4 regions of the Streptomyces sp. NPDC090106 genome follow, and region 1 is predicted to be linked to each of the others. Evidence: riboswitches for the same ligand, from Rfam matches in the RefSeq annotation. Region 1 holds a riboswitch; each other region holds the start of a gene.
What was found. Region 1 has a riboswitch for cyclic di-AMP ahead of ACIPSE_RS03495 (NlpC/P60 family protein). Riboswitches for the same ligand answer to the same signal wherever they lie in the genome.

Region 1 (4,202 bases):
CATCTCTTCGTCGGTCTGCACATCATCGGCATCGCCTCGCTGCTGGGCGGCTTCCTCACCCAGATGAAGGCGATGGGCGCGGGCACCGCCCGCTTCGTCCCGGCGATGCTGCACGGCGCGCTGACCATGCTGGTCACCGGCGTCATCCTGGTCGGCCTCAACCAGGCGGACGACCAGCACGTCAACAACATCAAGATCGGCGTGAAGCTGGCCCTGCTGATCGTGATCCTCGGCCTCGTCTACGTGAAGCGCGACGACGAGCGGGTGGACAAGAAGCTGTTCGGCCTGGTCGGGCTGCTGACCATGGCGGACGTGTTCATCGCCGTCCTGTGGACCTGAGGGCGGCGATCCCCGTCCGGGCCGTCAGCGCGGCTCCCGCGCCCACGGCCAGCCACACGGCCACGGCGATCCACAGCAGCACCTGGCCCAGCGTCCTGAGCCAGGACACCTCCAGCGCGGCGGCGACCGACAGGGTCGCCGCCGCCGTCATGCCCATGGGGAACACGGTCGCCCAGCGCCGCACGTCGTAGCCCGGGCGGGGGCGGGCGAACTCGGCGGCCAGCAGCACGGCGTACCAGGTCAGGTCCAGGACGAGCAGGGCGACGGTGACCGTGCGCAGGGCGTCGCCGTCGTCGCGGTTCCACAGGTACAGGCTCGCGCTGTCCGCCGAGATCAGCTTCGAGCCGGCGAGCGCCGAGATGGCGAGCGCCCCGCCGGCCACCCAGTGGTCACCGGCGCCCCGGGTCACCTGGCCCAGGTCGAAGCGGGTGAAGGCGAGGCCGTAGAAGACCAGCCCGAGCCAGAACAGGACGAGCGCCGCGTGCGCGAGCCACGCCGTGGACAGGGCCGCGGCCAGCGTGGCGCCGAGCACGGCCAGGCCCTGGGTCGCGACGCAGACCAGGAACACCGCGCCCGGCATCCTCCGCTTCCAGTGCCTCATGACGAGCACGAGCAGCACTGGCCACAGTGCCGTCGCGAGCGCGAGCAGCGCCTCGGCCAGGGTCTGCCGTCCGAGCGCCGAGACACGGGTGCCCAGCACGCTCGTCGCCGCCACCGCGGTCAGCGCGCCCGGGGTCCTGGCCTCCTCCAGCCACCGGTCCCGCTGGGTCGCCAGGCGCGCCAGGAAGTCCGCGGCCAGCCCCACCCAGGCGAGCACGGCCAGCACGAGCATGATCCGGGACAGCGTCTCGTACCCCGTCAGATGCAGCCCGACCGAGACGATGCCGGTCGCCATGACGGCGGAACCGGCGGCGGGCGGCCGGGTGGACCACCACGCGCCGAGCGGGGAGTCGGCGGCGGGGGCGTGGGATGCGGGGCGGCCGGGCATGGGCCGATGCTAAGGAGCGCGTCGCGCGGTGCGAGCGGGGCACGCGCGCGTGCGGGGAGGAATTCGCGCGGGTGCGGGACAACGAGAGGGGCGCGTGAGACCGGCTCACGCGCCCCTTCGGTCGTGCCGTGCGGTCAGGCCGGGCGCACCACGCTGTGGATCGCCGACTCGCCGTCGTAGTAGATGGACTCCTCGCGGACGTACGCCCCCGGCTTCGGCGCGTGGATCATCATCCCGTTGCCGATGTAGATGCCGACGTGGGTGACGTCGTCGTAGAAGAAGACCAGGTCGCCGGGCTGGGCGTTGGCCAGGGAGACCGTGGTGCCCGCGTTGACCTGGTCGTAGGTGGTGCGCGGCAGGGAGATGCCGGCGGCGTTCCAGGCGGCCTGGGTCAGGCCGGAGCAGTCGTAGGAGTCGGGCCCCGTGGCACCCCACACGTACGGCTTGCCGACCTGGGCGCGGGCGAAGGCCAGGGCCTTGTCGGCCTTCGTGGAGTACGAGGAGTCCGTGGCGGTCGACGACGAGCTGCTCGCCGCCTCCTCGGCCGCCTCCGCCGCGGCCTTCTGCTCGGCCAGCTCGGCGGCCTTGCGGGCGGCCTCCTCCTGCTTGCGCTTCTCGATCGCGGCGAGGCGCGCCTTCTCCTCGGCGTTCAGCTGCGACAGCAGCTCGCGCGCGTCGGAGAGCTTCTTCTGGACGGTCGCCTTGGCGGTCTTGAGGTCGCCCTGCGTATCGGTGAGCGTCTGGAGGCTCTCGGTGGCCTCCTGGCGCTTCTTCATCGTCGCGGACTGCTCGGTGATGTAGTCGTCGACCGCCGTCTTCTGGCGGGACGTCATACGGCCCATCAGCTGGGTCTGGTCGAAGTAGTCCTGCGGGGTGTCCGCGAGCAGGAAGGTCGCCGTGTCGGGCGCGGAGGCGCCGGTGCGGTACTGGGCGGCGGCGAAGGAACCCAGTTCCTCACGGGCCTCGTTGAGCTTCTGGGTGCGCTGGGCGACGTCGTCGAGGAGGGTGTCGACCTGCTTGCGCTGCTTGGTCGTCTTCTCCTTGGCGGAGTTGTACTTCTCGGTCGCCGACTCCGCCTGGCGGTAGAGGTCGTCGACCTTCTTCTCGACCTCTTCGAGGCTCGGCCTGTCGTCGGTCGAGGGTGCTGCGGTGGCCGTCTGGGACAGCAGCGCCACGGAGGTGAGGGCGGCCGTGGCGAGAGCGGGCGTGCGTATGCCTGCTACGCGCGTTCCTGCGGGACGCGGCTTTGCGTGCGACGCCAAAGGAGGCGACTCCTTCCAATGTTCCGCCTACCGAGTTAGCTGTCGGGTTCGGGCGGGTGGTTCGGAAGGTGTGCCCTACGGCCGCTCCCCGGAGGGGAGTTGGGCCGATTCACCCCAGGTCGGTGTGGGTCCCCGGCTCCGGCTGCCTCCAGGAGGGGCGCACCGGACTAAGCGGAGGCCGCGCGGCCCGGCGACGTTCGCCGGTGGGGGTCGTACGGCCTGTGCGGCACGGTAGCCAACTGGTGTGGCCCCTGTGAAGGTTGATGTTCGATATGCCCGATACATTTTCGTGACCTTTGGTCAGTTCCGCGTTCGGGATGATCGATAAGGTAGTTTGTGTGGCGATTTGCGGGAAATGGGCTGGCGGCGGACATCTCCTCACGCGTTGGTGACTCTACGTAATCGCATGTAGCGGTGGCGTAAGAGTCCTCCGCCGAACTTCCCGGGGCGGCGGCGGGTTGTCAGTGGGGCGGCCTAGACTCGGAGAGCGATGAGCAGCCTCTTTGACGACAGCTTCCTGGCGGACCTCCAGGCCCCTCGCGGGCACACGGAGGAGCCCCCGCCGCCGCCCGAGGACGAGCACGTACCGGAGCCGGTTCCGGACGACCTGTTCGGCGGGAAGTTCGACGTGCCCCCGGACCGGGACGCCCACTACCGTGACGGCGCCCCGCGCCCCGTCCTCGACGCCGCCGCGCTCATCGAGGGGCTCAACGAGAACCAGCGGGCCGCCGTCGTGCACTCCGACACCCCGCTGCTCATCGTGGCCGGCGCCGGTTCCGGCAAGACCCGTGTGCTCACCCACCGCATCGCCTACCTGCTCGCCGAGCGGAACGTCCACCCGGGGCAGATCCTCGCGATCACCTTCACCAACAAGGCCGCGGGCGAGATGAAGGAGCGCGTCGAGCAGCTCGTCGGCCCGCGCGCGGGCGCGATGTGGGTGATGACCTTCCACAGCGCGTGCGTGCGCATCCTGCGCCGCGAGAGCAAGAAGCTCGGCTTCACCTCCTCCTTCTCGATCTACGACGCCGCCGACTCCAAGCGGCTCATGGCGCTCGTCTGCCGCGACCTGGACCTCGACCCCAAGCGGTTCCCGCCCAAGTCCTTCAGCGCCAAGATCAGCAACCTCAAGAACGAGCTGATCGACGAGGAGGACTTCGCCGCCCAGGCCACCGACGGCTTCGAGAAGACCCTCGCCCAGGCCTACGCCATGTACCAGTCGCGGCTGCGCGAGGCCAACGCCCTCGACTTCGACGACCTGATCATGACGACGGTCAACCTGCTGCGCGCCTTCCCGGACGTCGCCGAGCACTACCGCCGCCGCTTCCGTCATGTCCTCGTCGACGAGTACCAGGACACCAACCACGCCCAGTACGCCCTGGTCAGGGAACTCGTCGGCACCGGGGCGCACGACGAGGACGTCCCGCCGACCGAGTACGACCTCCCGCCCGCCGAGCTCTGCGTCGTCGGTGACGCCGACCAGTCGATCTACGCCTTCCGCGGCGCGACGATCCGCAACATCCTCCAGTTCGAGGAGGACTACCCGGACGCGACGACGATCCTGCTGGAGCAGAACTACCGCTCCACGCAGACCATCCTCACCGCCGCCAACGCGG
Region 2 (4,202 bases), on a different contig from region 1:
GGACACGAACTGGTCGGCGGGCGAGTCTGCGGTGACCTGCGAGCCGTCCGCGAAGGTGGTCCCGGCGGCCGTGTGCGTGAGCACCTCGGCCCGGCCGTCGCCGTCCAGGTCGAACACGGTGACGTTGTCGTCGTTGCGGTAGCCGCCGATGGCCGTGGAGCCGCTGATCGCCGCGGGCGCCGGGTCGTTGGCGCCGTTCCCGCCCACCTGCGTGTACGAGCCGGGCCCCTGGTCGACGCGCCACAGCCGCCGGCCGGTCAGCGTGTACGCCTCCAGCAGGTCGGGCCTGTCTCGGGTCCCGGACAGGCGGCTCACGACGAGTTCGTACCGTCCGTCGCCGTCGAGATCGCCGGGCCAGGCGTGCTGCACGGTGTAGCCGTCGGCGGCGGCGAGCGGGATCTCGGCGTACCCCTGCGCGAAGTCCAGCGCGGCCGAACCGGGCCCGCTCTCCTTGCCGTTGACGACGGCGCGCACGGTGTAGGTGCCGGCGCCGGGCGTGTCGTCCTGGTAGGTCGTGGACCGGGTGACGGGGGCGCGGTTGAGGCGTCGGCCGTTCTTGTACACGTTGAAGGCGATGGCGTCGCCGTACCGGGCGTACTCGGTGCCGAGCAGACGCCAGCTGAGGAAACGGCCGTCACCGGACGGCACGGCGACCAGGCCGCGGTCGAGGTCCTCCACGGTCCGCCGGGGCCGGTCCTCCTGCGCGGCATGCCCGGCGGGCGCGGAGAACAGCCCGGCCAGCAGGGCCGTCGCGGCTATGGCGACGGTTCTTCGACGGCGCGAACGGGTGTGCACGGGTGCTCCTTTGCGAGAGGGGCGACACCACCGGGGAAAGCGCTTGCCCCCCGATGTCGCCCTCACTCTCGCCCCACCCTCCCGCCCCTGTCGACGCCTTGGACCCCCGCGCCACAAGACCGCAATCGAGCGATCATGAACGAGCAACGCCCGTGCCGGGGAACGCCCTTGAGGAGCGGCGCCTTTGACGAGTGGCTCCTTTGACGAGGAGCACCCGCGCCGACGGACACCGAAGGCCGGACCCGGGGATCTGGGTCCGGCCTTCGGTGGCACAGGGGGGAGGCGTCCGGGGGACCGGGGTCCGAGGGAGGCGCCGACGGGAGCCGTCAGCCGACGGCGACGCCCTTCGCGCGGAGGTAGGCGACCGGGTCCACGTCCGAGCCGTAGTCCGGCGTGGTGCGGATCTCGAAGTGGAGGTGGGGCCCGGTCACGTTGCCGGTCGCGCCGGAGAGGCCGACCTGCTGGCCCGCGGTGACGCTCTGGCCCGCGGAGACGGAGAGGGAGGAGAGGTGGGCGTACTGGGCGTAGTAGCCGTCGGCCAGCTTGATGACGACCTGGTTGCCGTACGCGCCGCCCCATCCGGCGGAGACGACCGTGCCCGCGCCGACGGCCTTCAGGGTGGTGCCGGTCGGGACGACGAAGTCGACGCCCGTGTGGTAGCCGCTGGACCACATGCTGCCCGCCGTGTGGTAGGCGGTGCCGACGGTCGCGCCGGAGACGGGCAGGACGAAGCCGCTCGACGAGGTGGTGCTCCCGGACGACTCGCTGCTCTGGCTCGCCGTGCCGCCGGACGAGGAGGAGGACGAAGACGACGACGAAGACGACGACGAGGAGGATTCCTTCGCGCTCGTCGACGCGTTGCCGCCGGAGGACTTCGCCGAGCCCGACGACGACTCCGTGCGCGCGGTGGCCTTCTTGCCGATGGAGAGCTTCAGGCCGGGGTGGATCAGCGACGGGTCGGAGCCGACGGCCTCACGGTTGTCCGAGTAGAGTTTCTGCCAGCCACCGCTGACGTTCTGCTCCTCGGCGATCTTCGAGAGGTAGTCGCCGGACCGCACCGAATAGGTGTGCACGGTCGAGGTGTTCGCGGTGCTCGCCGAGTTCGCGGCACTCGTGGAGTTCGCGGCGCTCTTCTTCGCGGTGGCCGTCTTCTGGGCGACCGGAAGACTCTGAACGGGCTTTTCCGAAACGGACTGCGAAGTGGCGGCGTGGGCACCGGACGCGCCCATCAACGGCAGGGCGAGAGCGGCCCCGCCGGTTCCGGCCACGGCGATCGAGCGGGTGAGGCGCTGGGACTTCGGACGGCGGTGCTTACCCTTGGCGGGCATGACGAATTCCTCTCCGGCGCCTACGAGGTGAGCTGTCGGGTGCGGACTGGAGATGTCCGGCCGCAGCGTGTGCGGCTTTACCCCAAGCCTGTTCCGGAGACCGGGACAGGCGTTTCTACCTGTGGGTCCCCCGCTCCTGCCGGGCACGGGTGGGTGTGCGCGGGGTCCGGGCGGCGGCAGGATTAGGCGTTCCGACCGGATCGGTGGCGAACGTAAGCGAGAGAGACGCAAAGGGACAAGTGAGGGTTTCCCGGCGGAATGGATTCCCCTTGATCACCTGTGAATTTCCCGGTCACCCTCCGTATATTCGACACCGCCCGAACACCGCGAACACGCTGCGAACACAGCTGAATTACGTGAACATGACGGGCGACTCACCGTCACGGATATGACGCTGCTCACGTGCCGATTTCACAGCTCCCTTTATTCCAGAGCGAGTTGGAATGAACGATGAGGAAGGCTGCAATTCGGACAGATGGATCAGATACGACGTAGCCGGAGAACCGTCGCATCCAGATCGCCGCGCAGCCCGGTGCGCAGTCCGTGGTGCAGCAGGACGCCCCCGCGGTGGACTTCGCCCGTTTCGCGGCATTCATATGCGGCTGTCGGGTCGAGGCCGCGCAGCCGCAGCGCCGGCACGGTCTCGCCGTAGCTCTGCGCCTGGAGGCAGGCGAGCACGACGGTCTCGTCACCGAGGACGTACTGGACGGCGCTCAGACCGCCCTGGGGAGCCCGGAGGCGGTAGAGGTCGCCGCGCTGCACCAGGGGGCGGATCTCCTTGTAGAGATCGACCCATTCCCGGGCCTCGGCGAGCTCGGCCTCGCTCCACTTCGACAGGTCGCCGCCCACGCCGAGCACGCCCGCCATGGCGCTCACGAACCGGAACCGCAGCGAGCTGACGCGGTCGTTGAGCTGGTGGTTGGGGCTGTCGGTGACCCAGGCGGCCATCACGCGCGCGGGGTGGATCTGGCTGAAGCCGTGCTGGATCGTGAGCCGGTCGAGCGGGTCGGTGTTGTCGGAGGTCCACACCTGGTCGGTGCGGCTCATCACCCCGAGGTCGATCCGGCCGCCGCCGCCCGAGCAGGACTCGAAGGCCACGCCGGGGTGGGCGGCGCGCAGTCGGTCCAACAGGGCGTAGAAGGCGTGCACGTGATCGACCCACAGCCGCTGCGGGTAGGGGTCACCGGGCCAGCCCGCGTCGGTGAAGCTGCGGTTGAAGTCCCACTTGACGTAGTCGATCGGGGCGCTGGAGAGCAGGGTGTCGAGCCGCTGCCAGAGGTACTCCTGGACGTCCTCCCGCGCGAGGTTCAGTACGAGCTGATTGCGAAGTTCCGTCCGCTTTCGACCGTCCTGGTACTGCACCCAGTCGGGGTGCGCGCGGTAGAGGTCGCTGTCGGCGTTGACCATCTCGGGCTCGACCCAGATGCCGAACTGCATCCCGAGGTCGTGCACGGAGTCGGCGAGGGGCTTCAGGCCGTGCGGGAAGCGCTCGGGGTTGGGCGTCCAGTCGCCGAGCCCGGCACGGTCGCTGGTGCGGGCGCCGAACCAGCCGTCGTCGACCACGAACAGTTCGACGCCCATGTCGGCGGCCCGCCGGGCGAGGGCCGCCTGCTGCTCCTCGGAGATGTCGAAGGTGGTCGCCTCCCAGGAGTTGAACAGGACGGGCCGGTCCTGATCGGCCTGCGGGATGACGTGGTCGCGCTGGTAGGCGTGCCAGGTGCGGCTGGCGCCGCCGTGGCCGCCGTCGCTCCACAGTCCGGCGAAGAGGGGTGTCACGAAGGACCGGCCCGGCGCGAGGAGCAGCAGCCCCGACTCGTCGTGGCCGGCGCCGCCGGTGATCTGCACGCGCGCGTCCGGGAGCTGGGCGACGGCGATCCGCCAGGAGCCGGACCAGCCGAGGGCGACGCCGTAGACCTCGCCGTGCTCCTCGGTGGCGTCCGTGTCGAGGGCGACCCAGGGCAGGTGCGGGTGGCCGGTGTGGCCGCGGCGGCTGCCGATGACCTTCTCACCGTAGGTGAGGGGGGTGCGGGTGAGCCGGGACTCGGCGGCCCAGCGGCCGTGCAGCTGGGAGAGCCGCCA
Region 3 (4,202 bases), on a different contig from region 1:
TGTTGCGAGTTCCTCACACGCTCGCCTCCCGGCGGGAAACGGAGTCGGTGCGTCCCTGCCGAGCGCTCGTTGTGCAGGGCCGTGACCGACCGGGCCCGCTCACTGTCGCCGCGCGCCACGGCGTCGACGATCGCGCCGTGCTCGGCCCAGGACTCCACCGGGTCGGCGGGGGCGTCCACGGCGTACATCCAGGAGATCTTGTGCCGCAGCTGGGTCAGCATCGAGGTCAGGGCGGGGCTGCCGGAGGCCTGGGCGAGCGTCTCGTGGAACCAGCCGCCCAGCGAGCGCAGATCGTCGCTGTTGCCCCTCCTGGCCCGCTCCTGACCCAGTCTGACCAGGCCGCGCAGGACCTTCAGATGGGCTTCGGTGCGGCGCTGGGCGGCCCGCGCGGCACCCAGCGGTTCGAGGAGCTGGCGCATCTCCAGGAGGTCGGCGGCCTCCAGCTCGGTCGGTTCGGCGACGCACGCGCCCGCGTGCCTGCGCGTCACGACGAACCCCTCGGCCTCCAGGGTCCGCAGGGCCTCCCGCACGGGGACACGGGAGACGCCGTAGCGGCGGGCGAGGAGTTCCTCGGTGAGCCGGCTGCCGCGCTCGTGGACCCCGGCGACGATGTCGTCCCGGATCGCGGTGCATACCGAGTGCGCCGGAATACGCATGACCGACCTCCGCCTTAATCCCCGTGAAACGTCGATGATTGACGTGTGTTCAGTGACTCTATGGCAATGAGCGGGAATTTCCGACGGGGGGCCGGAATCCATGGATATTTTTTGGACACCGGGGTGACGAAAACGACGAAACCCCGGCTCGGTGGAGCCGGGGTTCCGTGCGGTCGGGCAGCGCTTTCTCAGACGTTCACGCCGTGCGAGCGCAGGTAGGAGACGGGGTCGATGTCCGAGCCGTACTCGGCGGTCGTCCGGGCCTCGAAGTGCAGGTGCGGTCCGGTGACGTTGCCGGTCGCGCCGGACAGGCCGATCTGCTGGCCAGGAGTGACCGTCTGGCCGACCGAGACACCGATGGACGACAGATGCCCGTACTGGGTGTACGTGCCGTCGTTCATCCTGATCACGATGTTGTTGCCGTACGACCCGCCCCAGCCGGCCTCGACGACCGTGCCGGAGCCGACCGCGCGCACGGAGGTGCCGCTGGCCGCGTGGAAGTCGACGCCGGTGTGGCTGCCGGAGGACCAGACGGCGCCGCCCGCCTTGTAGCCGGTCGAGATGTACGAGCCGGCGATCGGGGCGACGAAGGAGTTCAGGCGCTTGCGCTCGGCCGCGCGCGCGGCGCGCTCCTTGGCCTCGCGCTCCTTCTTGGCCGCGGCGGCGGCCTTCTTCCGCGCCTCGGCGGCGGCCTGGGCGCGGGCGGCCTGCTCGGCCTTCTCCTCGGCGGCCTGCTTCTGGGCGGCGGCCTGGGCGCCTATCTGGTCGGCGACGTCGTCGCCGATGCTGACGACCGGGATGATGCCGGTCTGCTCGACCGCGGGCTCCGCGGCGAGGGCCGGGGCGGCGAGGGTGCCGATGACGCCGGTGGTGGCGAGAGCCGCGACACCCGCCGCGCGAACGGTGGTGCGCTGCATCCGGCTCGGGGCACGGTGCTTCCCGGTGGGGCGCGTGAACGCCATGTAAGGGCTGGTCCTTTCCTTCCCTCTCGCCTACCGGGTTAGCTGACGGGTTCGGAGCAGGAAGGTCTCCTACGGACCCCCTCGCGGCTCGCGCGGGCGTCCGATTCACCCCAGGGACTGCGTGGGTCCCCGGCTCCCCTGGCTCGCGCCGTACGGGGACTCGGCGATGACTGTCCGGTGCCGCGGGCGCGGCGCACTGCTCTGACGGACAGCCCGGAAGACGCTAAGCGGGGCGACTTTCGATCCTCAAACGGATCAGGCCGTTTGTCATTCATCCCACAGGGCAAACAGGCGACGGACGTTCAATTCGGACATTTCCAAGGACGGCAAGGAGAGAGGGGCCCTGGTGACCGTCGCGTCACCAGAGCCCCTCCACGCGCGCGTGCCGGTGCGGTGCTACTCCGCCGGCACGACCTTGACCGCGCCGATGCCGAGGGCTTCGACGGGCTCCTTGATGGCCGCCGCGTCGCCGACGAGGATCGTCACGAGACGGTCCACCGGGAACGCGTTGACGGCCGCCGCGGTGGCCTCCACGGTGCCGGTCGCGGCGAGCTGGCGGTACAGGGTGGCCTGGTAGTCGTCGGGCAGGTACTGCTCGACCTGGTCGGCCAGGGTGCTCGCCACGGCCGCCGCCGTCTCGTACTTCAGCGGGGCCACGCCGACGAGGTTCTGCACGGCGACGTCCCGCTCGGCGTCGGTCAGCCCCTCGGCGGCCAGCGTGCGCAGGACCTTCCACAGGTCGTCCAGGGCCGGACCCGTGTTCGGGGTGTCGACGGAGCCGCTGATGGCGAGCATCGCGGCGCCGCTGCCGTCGGGCGCGGAGCGCAGCACCTGGCCGAACGACCGCACGCCGTAGGTGTAGCCCTTCTCCTCGCGCAGGACGCGGTCCAGACGGGAGGTGAGGGTGCCGCCGAGGCAGTACGTGCCGAGGACCTGCGCGGCCCACACGCGATCGTGCCGGTCGGCGCCGATACGGCCGATCAGCACCTGCGTCTGGACGGCGCCGGGCCGGTCCACGATCACGACGCGGCCGGTGTCGTCGGCGGTGACCGGCGGGACCGGGCGGAGCTCGGCGCTGGAGCCCGTCCAGGCGCCCAGGGTGTCGCCGAGCAGCGCGTCGAGGTCGATGCCGGTGAGGTCGCCGACGACCACGGCGGTCGCCGTCGCGGGGCGTACGTGGCGCTCGTAGAAGGCGCGGACCGCGGCGGCGTCGATCTTCTCGACGGTGTCCTCGGTGCCCTGGCGGGGGCGGGACATGCGCGCGGTCGCCGGGAACAGCTCCCGGGAGAGCTCCTTGGCGGCCCGCCGGGACGGGTTCGCCGTCTCGTGCGGGATCTCGTCGAGGCGGTTGCGGACCAGCCGCTCGATCTCGCCGTCGGCGAACGCGGGCGCGCGCAGGGCGTCGGCGAGCAGACCGAGCGCCTTGGCTAGGCGGGAGGCGGGGACCTCCAGACTGAGGCGGACGCCGGAGTGGTCGGCGTGCGCGTCGAGCGTGGCGCCGCAGCGCTCCAGCTCGGCGGCGAACTCCTCGGCGGAGTGCTTGTCGGTGCCCTCGGAGAAGGCCCGCGCCATGATCGTGGCGACACCGTCGAAGCCGGCCGGTTCGGCGTCCAGGGGCGCGTCGAGGAGCACCTCGACGGCGACGACCTGCTGGCCGGGGCGGTGGCAGCGCAGCAGGGTCAGGCCGTTGCCGAGCGCGCCGCGCTCGGGCGCCGGGAACGCCCACACCTTGGGCTCGCCCGCCTGGGGCCGGGGGTGGAACTCCATCGCGGCGAGCTCGGTCACTTGGCCGCCTCCTCGTTGTCGTCGCCGGCTTCGACCGTGGCCTCGGCCGCGGGGTCTTCGGGGGGATCGGCGTCCTCGGAGGTCTGTCCGGGGACCGGCTCGTAGACGAGCACCGCGCGGTTGTCGGGACGCAGGCGGGCCGCCGCGACCTCCTGGACCTCCTGCGCGGTGACGTCCAGGACGCGGTTCACGGCCGTCAGGGCGAGCTGCGGGTCGCCGAACAGGACGGCGTAGCGGCACAGTTCGTCGGCGCGGCCCGCCACGGTGCCGAGCCGGTCCAGCCACTCGCGCTCCAACTGGGCCTGGGCGCGCTCCATTTCCTCGGCCGTGGGGCCCTGCTCGGCGAACCGGGCGAGCTCCTCGTCGATGGCGGCCTCGATGACCGGCACCTCGACGTCACCGGACGTCTTGACGTCCAGCCAGCCCAGCGACGGCGCCCCGGCGAGCCGCAGCAGGCCGAAGCCGGCCGCCACCGCCGTACGGTCGCGCCGCACCAGCCGGTTGTAGAGCCGCGAGGACTCGCCGCCGCCGAGGACGGTGAGCGCCAGGTCGGTGGCGTCGGCCTCGCGCGTGCCGTCGTGCGGGAGCCGGTAGGCGGCCATCAACGCGCGCGCGGGGACCTCCTCTTCGACGACCTCCCGCAGCTGCGCGCCCATCACGTCGGGCAGCGAGCCGTCGCGCGGGGCGGGCTTGCCGTCGTGCGACGGGATGGAGCCGAAGTACTTCTCGACCCAGGCGAGCGTCTGCTCGGGGTCGATGTCGCCGACCACGGACAGCACCGCGTTGTTGGGCGCGTAGT
Region 4 (4,202 bases), on a different contig from region 1:
CGCTGGCGTTCCTGCGCCACCGGGGCCGTCACGGCCGCGCCGGCGCCGACTTCGTCGTACGGGAGCGGGAGCTGCTGCAGCAGCTGTGGGCCCGGCGGGACGCGGCCCGGCCCGCGCTGGACCACGCCGCCCGGATGACGGCCCCGCCGGTACCGGTGGCCGCGCCCCCGTGGCCGATCCCCGGGGTGTACGGCCAGGGGTACGGCCACGGGCAGGCCTACGGGTACGGGCAGCCGGCGGGACCGCACCCGTCGTACAACCCGTACCGCTCCTAGGGGGTCAGGCCGACGCCTCGGTGAGGCGGGCGAGTTCCGCGTCCGTCAGGGTCAGGTCCGCCAGCTTCAGCAGCGCGGGGAGCTGGTCGACGGTGCGGGCGGAGGCGATGGGCGCGGCGACCGTGGGGCGGGCGGCGAGCCAGGCGAGGGCGACCGTCGCGACCGGTACGAGGTGGGCCTCGGCGATGTCGTCGAGGGCGGCGAGGACGCTGCGGCCCCGCTCGGTGTCCAGGTGCTTGGCGGCGCCGGCGGCGCGCGGGCTGTCGACGGTGGCCTCCGGGCGGTACTTGCCGGTGAGGAAGCCCGCGGCGAGCGCGTAGTACGGCACCGCGGCGAGGCCCCAGCGCTCGGCCGTGTCCTGGAGCTCACCCTCGTAGGTGTCCCGGGAGACCAGGTTGTAGTGGGGCTGGAGGGCCACATAGCGGGCCAGTCCCTCGCGCTCGGAGAAGCGCAGCGAGGCGTCCAGGCGCTCGGGGGAGATGTTGGAGGCGGCGATGTGCCGGACCTTGCCCGCCTTCACCAGCTCGTCCAGCGCGCCGACGATCTCCTCGACCGGCACCTCGGGCTTGTCGAAGTGGGTGTAGTAGAGGTCGATGTGGTCCACGCCGAGGCGGGCCAGGGAGGCGTCGGCCGCCGCCTTGATGTTGGCGGCCGTCAGCCCCTGGAACCGCGGGTGCTGGCTGACCTTCGTGGCGATCACCACGTCGTCGCGGTTGCCGCGGGCCTTGAGCCACTTGCCGATGACGGTCTCGGACTCCCCGCCCGAGTTGCCGGCCACCCACGCCGAGTAGGAGTCGGCCGTGTCGACGAAGTTGCCGCCCGCGGCGGTGTACGCGTCGAGGACGGCGAAGGACTGCGCCTCGTCGGCGGTCCAGCCGAAGACGTTGCCGCCCAGGGAGAGCGGGAAAACCTCAAGGTCGGACGTGCCCAGCTTGCGAAGAGAAGTCATGGACAGTGACAACCCCGGTGGCGAAGGACCCTATTCCGGCCCGTCGGCAAAGGCGCGCAAAAACCGGCAGCCCTGACGTCGGGGGGTGAGCGTCAGGACTGCCGGACATCTCCGGAGGAGCGACGGATCAGGGGGTCAGGCCCTTGCTCTGCAGCCAGGCCATCGGGTCGATGCCGGTCTCGGCGCCGCCGGGGTGGACCTCCAGGTGGAGGTGGGCGCCGGTCACGTTGCCCGTCGCGCCCACGCGGCCGATGACGTCACCGGTGGCGACCTTCTGGCCGACGCTGACGCTGATCGAGGACTGGTGGCAGAACCACAGCTCGGTGCCGTCGTCGAGGGTGAGGATCGTGCGGTAGCCGTAGGAGCCGGCCCAGCCGGCCTCCGTGATCGTCCCGGAGTGCACGGCCTTGATGAGGGTGCCCGTGGGAGCGGCGAAGTCGAGGCCCGTGTGGTACCCGGAGGACCAGAGCGAACCGGCCTGACCGAAGGTCGAGGTGATCGTGTACGACGAGGTCGGCAGCGTGTACTGCTTGGCGAGCTCGGCGAGACGCTTGGCCTCGGCCTCCTCGGCGGCCTTCTTCTCGGCGGCCTTCTTCGCGTCGGCGGCCTCTTCCGCGGCCTCCTTGGCGGCGGCGGCCTCGGCCTTGGCGACCTGGTCGGCAGCGGCGGTCTGGACCGCGAGCTGCTCCTTGTTGTCGACCTGGTTCTGCTGGCTCTCGGCCTGGGCCATGATCCGGTTGCGCAGCGACTCGCCGGCGCCGGAGGTGGAGTCCTCGTCGTACCCGGCGGCCGTGACCGTGGGCGCGGCCGTCGCCGTGGCCGACTTGGCCAGGTCGCTGAGCGGGGTGGTGGAGCCCTCGGGCTCCTCGTCGCCGCCGGAGATGAAGGACGGCACGACGTCGGGCATGGAGATGGAGACCGGCGGCTTGCCGGTGTTGGCGCTGGCCATGCCGGCCCCGCCGACGGCGGCTATGACACCGACGCCCAGAACCGTGGAGCTGCGCGCGAAGCCGTTGCTGCGCTGCTTGGCGACCCGGTGCTTGCCGCGTACCGGACGGACGGACTCCTCGGTGGGATTCCAGACCTCCTGCGGGCCCTCGTCGTGGTGGTAACTGCCGTAACCGAAAACGTCGCTCTCGGAGCGCTGGCTCGGCATGTACGGGGCCTCGGGGGCAGGCCTGTTCGACGCCACGTGGGCGTACTCCTTTCCTTCCTTCTCGCCTACCGGGTTAGCTGACGGGTTCGGAGCAGGAAGGTCTCCTACGCGCGTATAACCGCCGTGCTGCCACGGCGACTTACGAGCGATTCACCCCAAGGTGGTGGTTCCCCGGTTCCCTCGCGGGATTCGGCGCGTGCGCACGGAGCCGACTCTTGTGACGGCTGGGACGACCGCGCTGCGTTATCGAACGTTAATAGACCCGGGCCCCGTATTCCAAGCCGTTCCCGTTGATCGTTAACGTTTTTCCGCTGGACGTAGGGGTCATGGACGGTGAAAAACGGGCGAGTTGACCGCGCCTCAGTGATCTCACAGGTATTGACGGTATGTCAGTTGTTATGCGGAGGGCGCTCGCCCGATCACCCCCCGTAGCAACGGCTGCGCGAGGGCCTCAGGGCCGCCGTACGGCGAGCAGCGCCATGTCGTCGGTCGTCGCTCCCCCGGTGTGCCGGCGCACCTCCGCGGCGAGCGCGCCGAGCAGGGCGCCGGGGTCGCGGAAGACCCGGCCGGTGAGCCAGGACCGGGGGTCGTAGAACTCGCCGTGGCGGTCCCGGGCCTCGGAGAGCCCGTCGGTGTACAGCAGCAGGGTGGCGCCGCCGGGGAAGCCGGTCTCGTCCGCGCGGTCGGGCCGGCCGCCGAGGTCGCCCATGCCGAGCGGCAGTGCGGCCTCGGTGGGACGCAGGACGCGCACGGTGCCGTCCGGGCCGAGCAGCAGCGGCGGCGGGTGGCCGCGGTTGACGATCCGCACGGTCCCGTCGCCGTGCGGGAGTTCGGCGAGCACGGCGGTGGTGAACCCCTCGGCGGCGTCGAACCCCTCGCGCCGGCCGCCCTCGCGGGCCAGCGCCCGCTCCAGCCGCCCCGCGACCGCCTCCAGGGTGGCCTCCTGCTCGGCGGCCTCCCGGAACGCCCCGATGACGACGGCGACGGCGGCCACCGCGCCCATCCCCTTGCCCCGCACGTCCCCCACGACCAGCCGCACCCCGTAGGGGCTGTCCTGGACGGCGTACAGGTCCCCGCCGATGAACGCGTCCCGCTGCGCCGCCTCGTACCGCACGGCGACGTCGTAGCCGCCGGTCCGCTCCCCGGGCACCGGCAGGACCGCCCGCTGGGCCGCCTCGGCGATCACCCGCTGGGAGGCGAGCAGCCGGTCGCCGCGGCGCAGGACCTGGCTGAGGACGACGGCGAGCACGGCGACGGTGAACACGGTGAGCGTCTCGGTGAGGGTGTCCGGGTCGACGCCGTCGCCGAAGCGCACGTGCACGGCGTAGGTGGCGGCGAGGGAGGCGGCCCCGATGACGGCGGTGCCGGTCAGCGAGTAGACGGGGGCGGCGACCAGCGGGGCGGCGGTGAAGAAGGGGATCGCGGTGAAATCCCGCGGGGTGAGCACGTCGTAGGGGATGCCGGCGACGATCAGCAGGACCGGGAGCAGGCGTACGGCTAAGACGCGCCGCCCTTCCGCCGCCCTCGCCGCCGTCTCCGCCACGGGTCCAGATTTCCCGGAGCGGGGCCGGGCGGCGAGCGGTGTGGACCGACCGGGCGAAACCGGGGGCCGCAAAACACTCAGGGCCGGAAGTCATCGGATGACTTCCGGCCCTGAGCCGTGAGTAGCGGGGACAGGATTTGAACCTGCGACCTCTGGGTTATGAGCCCAGCGAGCTACCGAGCTGCTCCACCCCGCGTCGGTGAGACCAACCTTACCCCATTCCCGGAGTGCTCGTCGCACACATTCCTGACCTGCGGTTCTCCTCAGTCGGTGGGGTTG

Region 2: it holds a riboswitch for cyclic di-AMP, as region 1 does, so the genes downstream of both, ACIPSE_RS26180 (peptidoglycan DD-metalloendopeptidase family protein) here and ACIPSE_RS03495 (NlpC/P60 family protein) in region 1, are expected to answer to the same signal.
Region 3: it holds a riboswitch for cyclic di-AMP, as region 1 does, so the genes downstream of both, ACIPSE_RS41075 (M23 family metallopeptidase) here and ACIPSE_RS03495 (NlpC/P60 family protein) in region 1, are expected to answer to the same signal.
Region 4: it holds a riboswitch for cyclic di-AMP, as region 1 does, so the genes downstream of both, ACIPSE_RS16980 (M23 family metallopeptidase) here and ACIPSE_RS03495 (NlpC/P60 family protein) in region 1, are expected to answer to the same signal.

Annotation. Positions count from the first base shown of each region.
Region 1 covers NZ_JBIVDS010000001.1:784,572-788,773, reverse strand. The annotation lists gene ACIPSE_RS03505 (hypothetical protein) at 1-339, shown strand, start outside; gene ACIPSE_RS03500 (tellurite resistance/C4-dicarboxylate transporter family protein) at 317-1,327, opposite strand; gene ACIPSE_RS03495 (NlpC/P60 family protein) at 1,462-2,589, opposite strand; cyclic di-AMP (ydaO/yuaA leader) riboswitch at 2,597-2,759, opposite strand; gene pcrA (DNA helicase PcrA) at 3,080-4,202, shown strand, end outside.
Region 2 covers NZ_JBIVDS010000008.1:244,631-248,832, reverse strand. The annotation lists gene ACIPSE_RS26185 (hypothetical protein) at 1-795, opposite strand, end outside; gene ACIPSE_RS26180 (peptidoglycan DD-metalloendopeptidase family protein) at 1,122-2,123, opposite strand; cyclic di-AMP (ydaO/yuaA leader) riboswitch at 2,128-2,285, opposite strand; gene ACIPSE_RS26175 (alpha-galactosidase) at 2,604-4,202, opposite strand, start outside.
Region 3 covers NZ_JBIVDS010000018.1:42,930-47,131, forward strand. The annotation lists gene ACIPSE_RS41070 (GntR family transcriptional regulator) at 1-656, opposite strand, end outside; gene ACIPSE_RS41075 (M23 family metallopeptidase) at 845-1,618, opposite strand; cyclic di-AMP (ydaO/yuaA leader) riboswitch at 1,631-1,794, opposite strand; gene ACIPSE_RS41080 (M16 family metallopeptidase) at 2,015-3,403, opposite strand; gene ACIPSE_RS41085 (M16 family metallopeptidase) at 3,400-4,202, opposite strand, start outside.
Region 4 covers NZ_JBIVDS010000004.1:691,741-695,942, reverse strand. The annotation lists gene ACIPSE_RS16990 (PrsW family intramembrane metalloprotease) at 1-275, shown strand, start outside; gene ACIPSE_RS16985 (aldo/keto reductase) at 280-1,224, opposite strand; gene ACIPSE_RS16980 (M23 family metallopeptidase) at 1,352-2,416, opposite strand; cyclic di-AMP (ydaO/yuaA leader) riboswitch at 2,428-2,585, opposite strand; gene ACIPSE_RS16975 (PP2C family protein-serine/threonine phosphatase) at 2,832-3,923, opposite strand; tRNA gene ACIPSE_RS16970 (tRNA-Met) at 4,046-4,119, opposite strand; gene ACIPSE_RS16965 (alginate lyase family protein) at 4,187-4,202, opposite strand, start outside.